One region of the Acidovorax sp. FW305-C-20-28 genome, then DNA from elsewhere that is predicted to be linked to it. Evidence: predicted binding sites of a transcription regulator. Region 1 holds the regulator's gene; the other holds the start of a gene.

Region 1 (5,592 bases):
GACAGGCCGTCCAACGCGCCGCCATCGCCCTCGGCATCCGTGCCCGAGAGGGCTGCGATGGCGGCGTTGGCCGCGTCCATCAGCGCCGAGGCGTTGGACAGGCGCTTGTGCTGGGCATCGAGCTCGGGCCACTCGTCGTCGCCCGGGGCCAGCTTGTCCACCTCGGCGATCTGCCATTGCAGGCGCTCGCGCTCCTGCTGCAGCGTGGCCTGGGCGGCGCGGGCCTGGGCCAGGGCCTTCTGGTCCTGGCGCCACTGGTTCCAGCGCTCGGCCGTGGGGCGGTCGCTCGTGCCGGCGTAGGCGTCGAGCAGGCCACGCACCGATTCGGGCCGGGTCAGGCTCTGCCAGGCGTGCTGGCCATGGATGTCGAGCAGCAGCTCGCCGAGCGCGCGCAACTGTGTGGCCGTGGCGGGTGTGCCGTTGATCCAGCCGCGGCTCTTGCCCTGGGTGTCCACCGTGCGGCGCAGCAGCAGAAGGTCTTCGCCCTCCAGCCCGGCCTCTTCGAGCCAGGGGCGGATGTGGGCCGGGGCGTCGAATTCGGCGCAGACATCGGTGCGGGGGCAGCCCTCGCGCACCAGGGCGGCATCGGCGCGGGCCCCGAGCACCAGCTGCACGGCGTCGATGAGGATGGACTTGCCGGCACCGGTCTCGCCTGTGAGCACGGTGAAGCCGCTTTGCAGGTCCAGCTCCAGCGCCTGGACGATGACGAAGTCGCGCAGGGTGATGCGCCGCAGGGCCATGGTCAGGAGCCCCCGTCGTTCCAGCGCAGCTTCTTGCGCAGCGTAGCGAAATAGTTCCAGCCCAGGGGGTGCAGAAAGTGCACGCAGTGTTCGGAACGCTGCACGAGGATGCGGTCGCCGTGCAGCAACGAGGCCAGCGACTGCATGTCGAAATTGGCGCTCACGTCGCGGCCACTGACCACCTCGACAGCGATCTCTGTGGCGTCTGACAGCACGATGGGACGGTTGGACAGGGTGTGCGGCGCAATCGGCACCAGCACCCAGCCGGGGATGGACGGGTGCAGCATGGGGCCGCCGGCCGACAGCGCGTAGGCCGTGGAGCCCGTGGGCGAGGCGATGATCAGGCCGTCGGCGCGCTGGTTGGCCACGAAGCGCCCGCCCACCTCCACGCGCAGCTCCACCATGCCCGAGGTGGCGCCCCGGTTCACGACCACGTCGTTCATGGCCAGTGCCTCGAAGACCACCTGGCCATCGCGCACCACGCGGGCATGCATCAGCGGGCGCAGGTCTTCCTCGTATTCGCCCTGCAGCATCGGGGGCAGGGTGGTCTGGTAGGTGCCGAAGGGGATGTCGGTGATGAAGCCCAGCCGCCCCTGGTTGATGCCGATCAGCGGGGTCTTGTGGCGCGCCAGCTGCCGGCCTATGCCCAGCATGGTGCCGTCGCCTCCCACCACCAGGCCCAGGTCGCACTGGGTGCCGATGGTGTCCACATCCATCGTGGGGTAGTCGGACAGGCCGGCATTGGCGGCCGTCTCGGCCTCCAGGGCCACGCTGCAGCCCTGGCCTTGCAGGAATTGCGCGATGTCCTGCAGGGCCTGGCGTGAGCCCTCGGTCATGGAAGAGGCGCCTGCAGCCGATGCCTGCTGGTACTTGCCGATGAGCGCTACATGGCGGAAATTGGAGGGCATCGTCAAATTACATCATTGTTGTGGGAACACGGAGCCTGGGCGAGGCCTTGCGTCCGGCGGGGGCAAGTTGCGCAATGCTAGTGCATCCCATGCGGACTTCTCTGTACAACGATAGACGAAACGCGACAGGGAAACACCCGCTTCCCTCATTAAAATCGACCGCATGCTTGATGACCGTGCCAAGTTGCTGCTCAAGGCGCTCGTGGAGCGCTACATAGCCGACGGACAGCCCGTGGGCTCGCGCACGCTCTCGCGCGCCTCCGGCATGGACCTGTCGCCGGCGACCATCCGCAATGTGATGGCCGACCTTGAAGAACTCGGCCTGATCGCCAGCCCGCACACTTCGGCCGGGCGCATTCCCACGGCCAAGGGCTATCGTCTGTTCGTCGACACGATGTTGACCGTGCAGCGTGACCCTTTGATTTCACCGCCGCTGGCGCCCGAGCAGCCGCAGAAGGTGATTGCCAATGCCGCCAACCTGCTGTCCAACCTGTCGCAGTTCGTGGGTGTGGTGATGGCGCCACGGCGCACCTCGGTGTTCCGGCACATCGAATTCCTGCGCCTGTCGGAGCGGCGCTTCCTGGTGATCATCGTCTCGCCCGAGGGCGATGTGCAGAACCGCGTGATCTTCACCGACATCGATCACTCGCAGTCGCAGCTGATCGAGGCCGCCAATTTCCTCAACGCCAACTACGCCGGCCTGGCCATGGAGCAGGTGCGCGAGCGCCTGAAGTCCGAGGTGGATGCACTGCGCGGCGAGATCGGCACGCTCATGCAGGCGGCCGTCAATGTGGGCTCGGAGGGGGAGGCGCAGGACGAGGTGGTCATCTCCGGCGAGCGCAACCTGCTGTCCGTGAGCGACTTTTCGAGCGACATGGGCAATCTGCGCCGCGCTTTCGATCTTTTCGAGCAAAAGACGCAGATTCTGCGGCTCATGGACTTCTCCAGCCAGGCCGAGGGCGTACGCATCTACATCGGCGGCGAAAGCCAGGTCGTGCCGTTCGAGGAACTCTCCATCGTGAGCTCCCCCTACGAGGTGGACGGCAAGGTGGTAGGCACCCTGGGCGTGATCGGCCCGACACGCATGCCCTACGATCGCATGATCCAGATCGTGGACATCACCTCCAAGCTGGTCTCCAATGCGCTGAGCCACCGCCGCTGAGCGCCTGCTTGCCCCTACAATACCGCGTGCCCCATCTTCGGTCTGGTACAAGGGGCGTTAGCTCAGTTGGTTAGAGCAGAGGACTCATAATCCTTTGGTCGCGGGTTCAAGTCCCTCACGCCCTACCATATCCCTTCTGCCATAGTTGCTATCAAAATTGCAGCTATCAGCATGCTTGGCGTTTCGCGCCGCGCTATTTTCCCCGCCTTACCACCCCCTGCACCCTCCCCTGCCCGGGGAGGGCTCGCCAGAGCATCTGCATGTAACTTGTGCGCCGAATCACTGCGGTGATGCAACGTTACCGTTACGATGCAAAGACACGTTATGTCACGTTTGCAGGCCTGCAGGGGTGGGCCTTGCGGCGCGCTGGCGTGGTGCATGTCAGAACGATAGGCCAAACGGTCCTGGCATCCGCAGTTTTCTCCCCCGAAATGGCGGCCCTGGGTGAAGCGGGCCGCGAGCGCGTGCCCGGTCATTTTTATTTTTGGAGTCCTCGATGCGGTATCTCATTGTTTTATTTTTGTCGGCGCTGACCACCTTTGCCCAGGCTGCGAACTTCGTTTCGATGCACCAGTCTGCGCACAAGATCGCGCTGCCGCCAGCGCCTGGCACCTTCAACTACACCTTTGACACCAAGGTCGGCTTCAAGGCGCAGTACGCGCCTACCGGCGTGACGGGCTGTGCCATTGGCTTTGGCACGGGCGGCTGCGCCTTCCCTGGTGGTGGTTCCCTTTCCCTGCCCGAGTTCACTGGTTTCCAGATGCAGAGCCAGGAGTTCAAGATCTTCATTCCTGCAGGTTCGCGTTCGTTCCTGTTCTCCGGCTATGCCCCCCAGGGCACCCAGTCGGCCTTCGTGCTGCGCTATGGCAAGGAGCCTACGCGTACCGCTCCTCTGAGTGGCAGCGAGTACCAAGCCGCACAGACCGGTGAGCGCATCGACACCGCGTTTGCACGCCTGGTTACCCAAGACGTTGACCATTTCGTCGTGCACGACGGCGGCGGCACCCTGCGCTTCGTGGGCGGTCAGCTCGATGCCAACCGCGGCAGCACCGACCAGGGCAAGTGGCTCTACGTGCGCCAGCTGAGTGGTGCTGCCCTCTTCGACTACCAGGGCGCCATCGATGTGGACATGCCCAAATACGCCGCGGGCTACAACGCCATCACCTGGACCACCAGCGCCTTCCCGGACCCCGTGGACGCAGCCAGCCCTGGCGGTGGCACGACCAATCCTCCTGGCGGCGGCGGCACGACCAACCCACCGGCCACGGGCACGACAGTCACCACCACGGTGGCTTCCGCCGCCGGCCAGCCCCTCAAGCTGGACATCACGATGACGCAGTCCGCGGCAGAAGTCGCGGCCAATCCACAGATCAGCACCTGGGTGGCTGCGCGCATTCCCGCCAACGGCCTGTTCTACACGACGGACGTCTGGTTCTTCCGCAAGGTCGATGGCTGGGCCCAGCTGGTGCTGCCTTTCCCCGAGAGCGTGGCCTATTCCAGCCTGGGTACGAATGCTGCCAGCCTGAAGTTCACGCCCTCGATGGACCTGGCGGACACGGACCTGCGTGCCTTCAACATCGAGATCTACTTTGGCTACAAGACCAGCACGGGCGCCTTTGTGAGCAAGGGCAAGGTCTGGCCCCAGTAATGGGACGGCGCATTCGCGCCATGCCCGCTTGCACAAAAAGGCCCTTCGGGGCCTTTTTGCATGGTGCCGCCGAGCGGTGGCGCATCCAGACGCGCCGTGGAGGGCGTGCGCACAATCGGAGCGCAGGCCAATAAATTTGGCCTTTTTGCCTGAAGCCCGCTTTGGCGTGCGCTACAATACGTGCAGCAGACGAGTTCTGTGATTGCCCCGGGGTTTTACGTTGAGGCAAACGCAGCAAGCAGCGATTTTTTGAAATGTTGAAAAATCCATGCTATAATTCAAAGCTTAGCGGCTGTAGCTCAGCTGGATAGAGTACTTGGCTACGAACCAAGGGGTCGTGGGTTCGATTCCTGCCAGCCGCACCAACAGGTAAGCCCTGATATCGCAAGGTATCAGGGCTTTTTCCTTTGTGCCTTTGCGCTTTCATTCCGCGCTCGCTGGCCGGGGGTGATCTGGGGCAACTGCTTTCCCCACCGCGTGCAGTTCGCGCCGTACTCCTACACCTTCACCGCCGCAGCCGGCGCACGCTGGGGGACCTTCCACTGCTGCTGTCGCCCACGTGCATGCCCACGTCCTCACCTGCCAATTCCAACGCGATCCCGCGATGGAACACCTCGCATCCACCCCGGTGGTGGCAGATGCGGAAGCCGTGCTGTTCAGTTGGACGGACCGCGAGGGCCGGGGCTATGAGGTGCTGTTGCGCGGGAGCGACCGGCTGGTGGCCGCACTCCGCTTCGATGCACAGGAGTGCCATGCCGCGACCCAGGAATTGGGCTTGCAGTGCAAGGCGCTCGGGCTTGCCTGGGAGGCCATGGCGCCCTCGGCAGACACCGCGTGGACCGCGGCTCATGCGAACGCGGGTGGGGTCGGGTCGCATGGAATCTTTTCTCCCGGAGTTGTCCGCCATGGCCACTGATCCCGAGGAGCATCCGCTGCACCAAGTGCCGGAGCATCTGCCCCGGCCCCCTGGTGACCTGCCGCCTGGCAGCACACCAGCGCCGTCCCCTGGGCCCAAACCGCAGCCCGGCGCGGTGCCGTCGCCGGACGGGGTTGGGCCGTATGCGGGCGAAGTGGAGGATGAAGCCGCAGATCCGGTGGGCAGGCCACCCCGGTTGTGAAAGCCCAGCGGCTGGC
Region 2 (5,592 bases), on a different contig from region 1:
GCAGATCGCGCGCCAGTTGGGCTTGTCGGCTTCGCGTGTCAGCCGTATCGTGTCGGCGCAGCGGGCATTGATGTCGGGGCCGGGAAGGAGCTGTGGTCCGGGTTGGAAAAGGCAAAACCTCGCCCCTATTGTTTACCCCTTACTATTAAAATTGAATTGCTTTCGAATGGTCCGCCTTTTCTTGGAGCTACTGCGGTTGGGTAGACATGTTGAAAATTTTTGCTAAATCTTTCCTTTTTGTATTTGTGGCTGCAATAAGCACAATTGTTGCGGCCGGAAAATTATGGTCGTTTATTGATGAGCGCATAGATGCAGAGGCGCTGCATTTGGCGGCAGATATTGTCGGTCCGTATATTGGATTCAGTACCCACGGAGATAAAACTCAGCAACATAATGTTGTTCAAATGGTGGTTCATTGGATATCCACACCCATTGGCATTGCTGCTGGATTTGCTGCATTGTTTATTCTTGAGGTCGTATTAAGGCGAATGCAAGCCAGCAATAAAAAGTGAAAAAACCACCTGAAATCCCATGTCAGCCCCAACTGTTGGGGGCTGGTGGCTTAGTTGTTGGTACCGGGGACGAAGGGACCATGTCTTGCCTTTTGCCCCCACCCATAGAAATTCTCCTCCAGCGATCACCTTCACAAATCACCCTGTCGCAGATCGCGCGCCAGCTGGGCTTGTCGGTCTCACGCATCAGCCGTATCGTGTCAGCGCAGCGGGCATTGATGCCGGGGGGCGCGAAGGAGCTGCGGCCGGGGTTGGAAAAGGCAACAGGCAAGGCCTGATCGCTACTATTCGCTAGAAAATAGGTGAAGAATGAATAAATCCGCTTTATTCGAAGGTATAAAAGCCATTTCAATAAAGGACTTTTATTAAAAATTTGCATATCGCTGGCGGTCTTGCCTGCGATATTGGCTGCAATCGCATTTTCAGTGAAGAACTCAAACTTTGCTATAGATGATGGACGCTCGCACAGGCCCAGAAATGGTTTTGTGCCAGATGAGGAAACTGCCGCAAGAATAGCGGAAGTAATTGCCAAGAGAGTATATGGTGATTCCAGAATTGAGGGGCAAAAACCGTTTCAGGTCCATCTTGGAGGCGATGTTTGGAAGGTTTCCGGGACCATCCCCCCAGATATCTTGGGCCAGAGATTTGAAGTCTATATTTCAAAAGAAAGTGGGCGAATTTTTCGCGTTACGCATGGCAGATAATTGCGGGCAGTCCCACGGTTGAAGCGCAACACCTGTGGCCGTCCCTATATGGCAAGCCAACCCCCGACGTAAGGTGCATTCCATGGGTTTCCGATTTCGCCTGGGCCTTGGCGTCGGCGCCTTGCTGGCCGCTGGCCTGCTCTATGCCCTGCTCCAGCCGCCCCTGGACAGCAACGCCGACGAGCACCATCGAATGCAGACGCACGCCATCCTCGAACTGGTCGGCAGTTCCCTGGACCACTGGGCCGCCCAGCACGGGCGCGTGCCCAGCGACCAAGAGGCACTGAGCGTTCTGGAACTGCGCGCTTCTTCTCCCGTGCGAGACGGATGGGGGCATCCCCTGGTCTACCGGGCCGTCCCTGGCCATGGTGGGCGCCCATTCCAACTGCGGTCCGTGGGGCCCAATGGCCGGGATGAGGGTGGGGGAGGCGACGACCTGGGCTTCCCTGTGCGATAGACCGATAGACCGACAGACGGATAGACAGACAGATAGATGGATCGTCTGCCTGGTGGCTCGGTCGTCTATCCGCTGCCGGTGGATTGCCGGCCGCTGGCGCAGGCAGGGCTGCGGGCTACCTGCAGCGCAGGCAAGCGAGCAGGGAGGCACGCAAGAGGGCGCCGGCCCTCCCTCGTGCGTGCCTGGCCTGCCGTGGCCCTGGCTTGCTTGCTTACTCGGCCTTGATGCCGCGCATGGCGATCACGCCGCCCAGCAGGTTGGTGTCGGCCTTGATGCGGTTGGCCAGGCCTTCGGGCGAGGTGCCCACCACCTGCCAGCCTTGCTGGAACAGCTTGCTGCGCACGTCGGGGCTGCGGGCGATTTCGCTGATGAGGGCGGCGACCTTGGCCTGGATGGGCTTGGGCATGGTGACCGGGGCGGCGAAGGCGTTCCAGATCTCCAGGTTGTAGTTGGTGATGCCGGCTTCGGCCAGGCTGGGCACGTCGGGCACCAGGGGGCTGCGGCCCGAGGAGGTGACGCCGATGGCGCGCAGCTTGCCGGCCTTGACCTGGGCCTGGGCCAGGGCAGGGGGCAGCAGGGCCATCTGCAGCTGGCCGCCGAGCATGGCCGTGGCCACCTGGGGGTAGCCGGGGTAGGGCACATGCACGGGGTTGATGTTGCTGCGCGACTTGAGCAGCTCGGTGCCGATGTGGCCCACGGTGCCCACGCCGGGGGTGCCGTAGCTCCACTTGTCGCCGCCGTTGCGGGCGGCCACGAAGAATTCGCGCGCGTCGGCCGTGGCGGGCACGCCGGGCTGGCTCACGGGGGCGGTCAGCACCAGGGGCGAGGTGCCGATCAAGCTCAGCGGGGCCAGGTCCTTGATGGGGTCATACGGCACGGCGGGGTTGAGCATCTTGGCGATGGTCATGTTGCCGTTGATCATCAGGCCGATGGTGTGGTCGTCACGCGCCTTGGCCACGGCGTCGGCACCGATGTTGCCGCCCGCGCCCACCTTGTTCTCCACGATGACCGGCTGGCCCAGCGCCTTGGACAGGGGCTCGGCGATTGTGCGGGCCGTGAGGTCGGGCGAGGAGCCGGCCGGAAAGCCCACGATGATGCGCACGGGCTTGGTGGGCCAGGCCACGGGGGCTGCTGCTGCGGCCGGGGCGGCTGCCGGCTTGGCAGTGGCAGCAGGCTTTTGCTGGGCTTGCTGGGCCAGGGCCCAGGGCGACGACGACAGGGCGGCGATCGCCAGGGCCAGGGCCGCGCGGCGGGGAACGACAACAACAACAGGGCGTGACAAGAGCATCTCCTTGAAAGTGATCTGCAGCGGATGCCGCGCCCAAGAAAAAAGGGCCCCGACGGGGCCCTTGTGGTGGAGGCGCTTCAACCGCGAAGCAGCGATGGTAACGCGCCCTTTGCAGCGAAGCGGATCGATGCTTATGCGGATACTTATGCGTATTCCGCCAGCGCCTTCTTCATCTTCTTCATGGCGGCCACTTCGATCTGGCGAATGCGCTCGGCGCTCACGCCGTACACGGCGGCCAGCTCGTGCAGCGTCATGCCGCCCGTGCCGTCGTCGTTGACCTTGAGCCAGCGCTCTTCCACGATGCGGCGGCTGCGCTCGTCCAGGCTGGCCAGGGCGTCGGCAATGCCGTCGGTGGCCAGGTAGTCGCGCTGGCGCGATTCGATCATGGCCGTGGGCTCATGGGAGGCGTCGGCCAAGTAGGCGATCGGGCCGAAGGCCTGCTCGCCATCGTCCGATGGGGCCGGGTCGAGCAGCACATCGCCACCCGACAGGCGGGTTTCCATCTCGATGACTTCTTCGCGCTTGACGTTGAGCTGCTCGGCCACGGCGTCGATCTCGCGGTCCGACAGGGTGTCGCGGTGCGTGGCGGCATCGGCGGCGGCCGCATCGGCCTTGAAACCCTGCTTCATGGACCGCAGATTGAAGAACAGCTTGCGCTGGGCCTTGGTGGTCGCCACCTTGACCATGCGCCAGTTCTTGAGGATGTATTCGTGGATCTCGGCCTTGATCCAGTGCATGGCATAGCTCACCAGGCGCACGCCCTGGTCGGGGTCGAAGCGCTTGACGGCCTTCATCAGGCCCACATTGCCTTCCTGGATCAGGTCGCCGTGCGGCAGGCCATAGCCCAGGTACTGGCGCGAGATGGAGACGACCAGGCGCAGGTGCGACATCACCAGCCGGCCGGCGGCGTCCAGGTCGTTGTTGTCCTTGAGAGCGCGTGCATAGGTCTGCTCTTCCTCGTGGGTGAGCAGGGGCAGGCGGTTGACGGCCGAAATATAAGCGTCCAGATTGCCCAGCGGGGGCACCAGCGCCCATGGGTTGGCGGGCGCCAAAGTCGTCGTAACGGTTCCAGATTGAATGTTCATTCCGGGAATCCTTTCCTCTAAGCCGTGATATTAGCACTCTCTTTGAGTGAGTGCTAAAGCCGAAGTTCCCCTGCTGCGGCTGGGTGATTGCCGGGGTGTCCGGGCCACGATTTGCCATGGACTGGCATGCGTCCCCAAGGTTCCTTCCACCGGGCTTTGCCCTGCCAAGCCGGCCGAAAATCGCTTGTCCACAGTCTAGGGAGCGTGCCTGGGCCCGGGTGTAGGAGCCCGGCCCAGGTCCGTGTGGTGATCGGCGACGGATGCGGGGGCGGGTATCGCTACCATCGGCGGCCACAGCACCTGTTCACGCCCATGGACCCCCACCAGCCCGCCACCGCCGCCGCCACCCCTCCCGCCGCCCCCTGGATCGCCCGCATCCCCCTGTCGCCCGAGCGTGGCCGCCAGGCCCTGGTGATCGTGCACGCCGGCAAGGCCACGCGCCCGGCCGAGGGGCTGCAGGCGCTGCTGGGCTTCCACGCCGATGGGCAGGGGGGCTGGATCTCCGCCGCCCAGGCGGAGGATGGGCGCTGGGGTTTCATCGATGCCGGGGGCCGCTGGCGGGTGCCGCCCACGCTGGAGAATGCGCGCGGCTATTCCGTCGACGGCCTGGCGCGTTTCCAGCAGGGCGGGCTGTGGGGCTTTGTGGACCTGGCAGGGGCGGTGGCGGTGGCGCCGCGCTTTCTGGATGTGCGGCCGTTCCGGCGCGGCCTGTCGGCGGCGCGGGTGGGCGAGGGCGAATGGCGCATCCTCGACCGCGAGGGGCGCTTCACCTCGGAGGCGCGTTTCCACGACCTCAGCGAATTCGGCGCCAACGGCCTGGCCCGCGCAGTCCCGTGGGATCCGCAGGGCGGCGAGCGCTTGCACGGCTTTGTGGACCGGGAGGGGGGCTGGGCCATCGCGCCGCGCTTCCAGGCGGCCGAGCCCTTTGATGAGTTGGAAGTGACCCCCGCCTCGCTCGACGGCGACCGTTGGGGCCTGATAGATACACGTGGAGAGTGGGTGCTCACACCCAGCTATGCGCTGATCGACGCCTTCAACAGCGCCGGCCTGGCCTACTGCGAAGGGCCCGACGATGGGGACGAAGACGATTGCGCCTACCTCGATGCCCAGGGCCGGGTCGCCGTGCAGGGCGATGCCCACCTGGCCCGGTACATGGCCTGCGGCCGGGTGGCCAGTGACGCCGAAGGCAGCCGCTTTCTGTGCGCCGACGGCACGCCGCTGGCCACCCCGGCCCTGGCCTGGGGCACCCATTTCCGGCCCGCCTGCGGCTTTGCCGTGGTGCGCACCCGCAGCAGCGGCGATGGCGACGAGGCCGTCCCCGCGGCCTGGGGCCTGTTGCACGCCGATGGCAGCGTGTTGCCGGTGGACGCTGCGCTGCTGCTGGAGCCGCTGACCGACGCCGAGGGCTGGATACCCGCCGAGGAGCGCGGCACGCCGCTGGTGCCGTTTCTCACACGCGATGGCCAGGTGGCCTGGATCGACCGGGCCGGCGCCGTGGTCTGGCGTGCCGTGGCCGAGGGGGCGCAGGTGGTGCTGCAGGCCGCCG

What was found. The regulator HrcA, encoded in region 1, represses chaperone genes, less so after heat shock. The targets are predictions, from matches to a motif close to TTAGCACTCNNNNNNNNNGAGTGCTAA.
Region 2: rpoH (RNA polymerase sigma factor RpoH) is a predicted target of HrcA. The motif match lies at 4,077-4,103, and genes of this name have one in related genera.

What each region holds. Positions count from the first base shown of each region.
Region 1 is NZ_JBYSYM010000029.1:74,026-79,617, reverse strand. It holds gene recN (DNA repair protein RecN) at 1-740, opposite strand, end outside; gene AC3WOH_RS27190 (NAD kinase) at 743-1,648, opposite strand; gene hrcA (heat-inducible transcriptional repressor HrcA) at 1,812-2,810, shown strand; tRNA gene AC3WOH_RS27180 (tRNA-Ile) at 2,862-2,938, shown strand; gene AC3WOH_RS27175 (hypothetical protein) at 3,307-4,458, shown strand; tRNA gene AC3WOH_RS27170 (tRNA-Arg) at 4,747-4,823, shown strand; gene AC3WOH_RS27165 (hypothetical protein) at 5,063-5,374, shown strand.
Region 2 is NZ_JBYSYM010000020.1:92,898-98,489, forward strand. It holds gene AC3WOH_RS21945 (hypothetical protein) at 207-512, shown strand; gene AC3WOH_RS21950 (hypothetical protein) at 535-1,044, opposite strand; gene AC3WOH_RS21955 (NTF2 fold immunity protein) at 998-1,216, shown strand; gene AC3WOH_RS21960 (type II secretion system protein GspG) at 1,299-1,673, shown strand; gene AC3WOH_RS21965 (Bug family tripartite tricarboxylate transporter substrate binding protein) at 1,885-2,961, opposite strand; gene rpoH (RNA polymerase sigma factor RpoH) at 3,105-4,046, opposite strand; gene AC3WOH_RS21975 (WG repeat-containing protein) at 4,359-5,592, shown strand, end outside.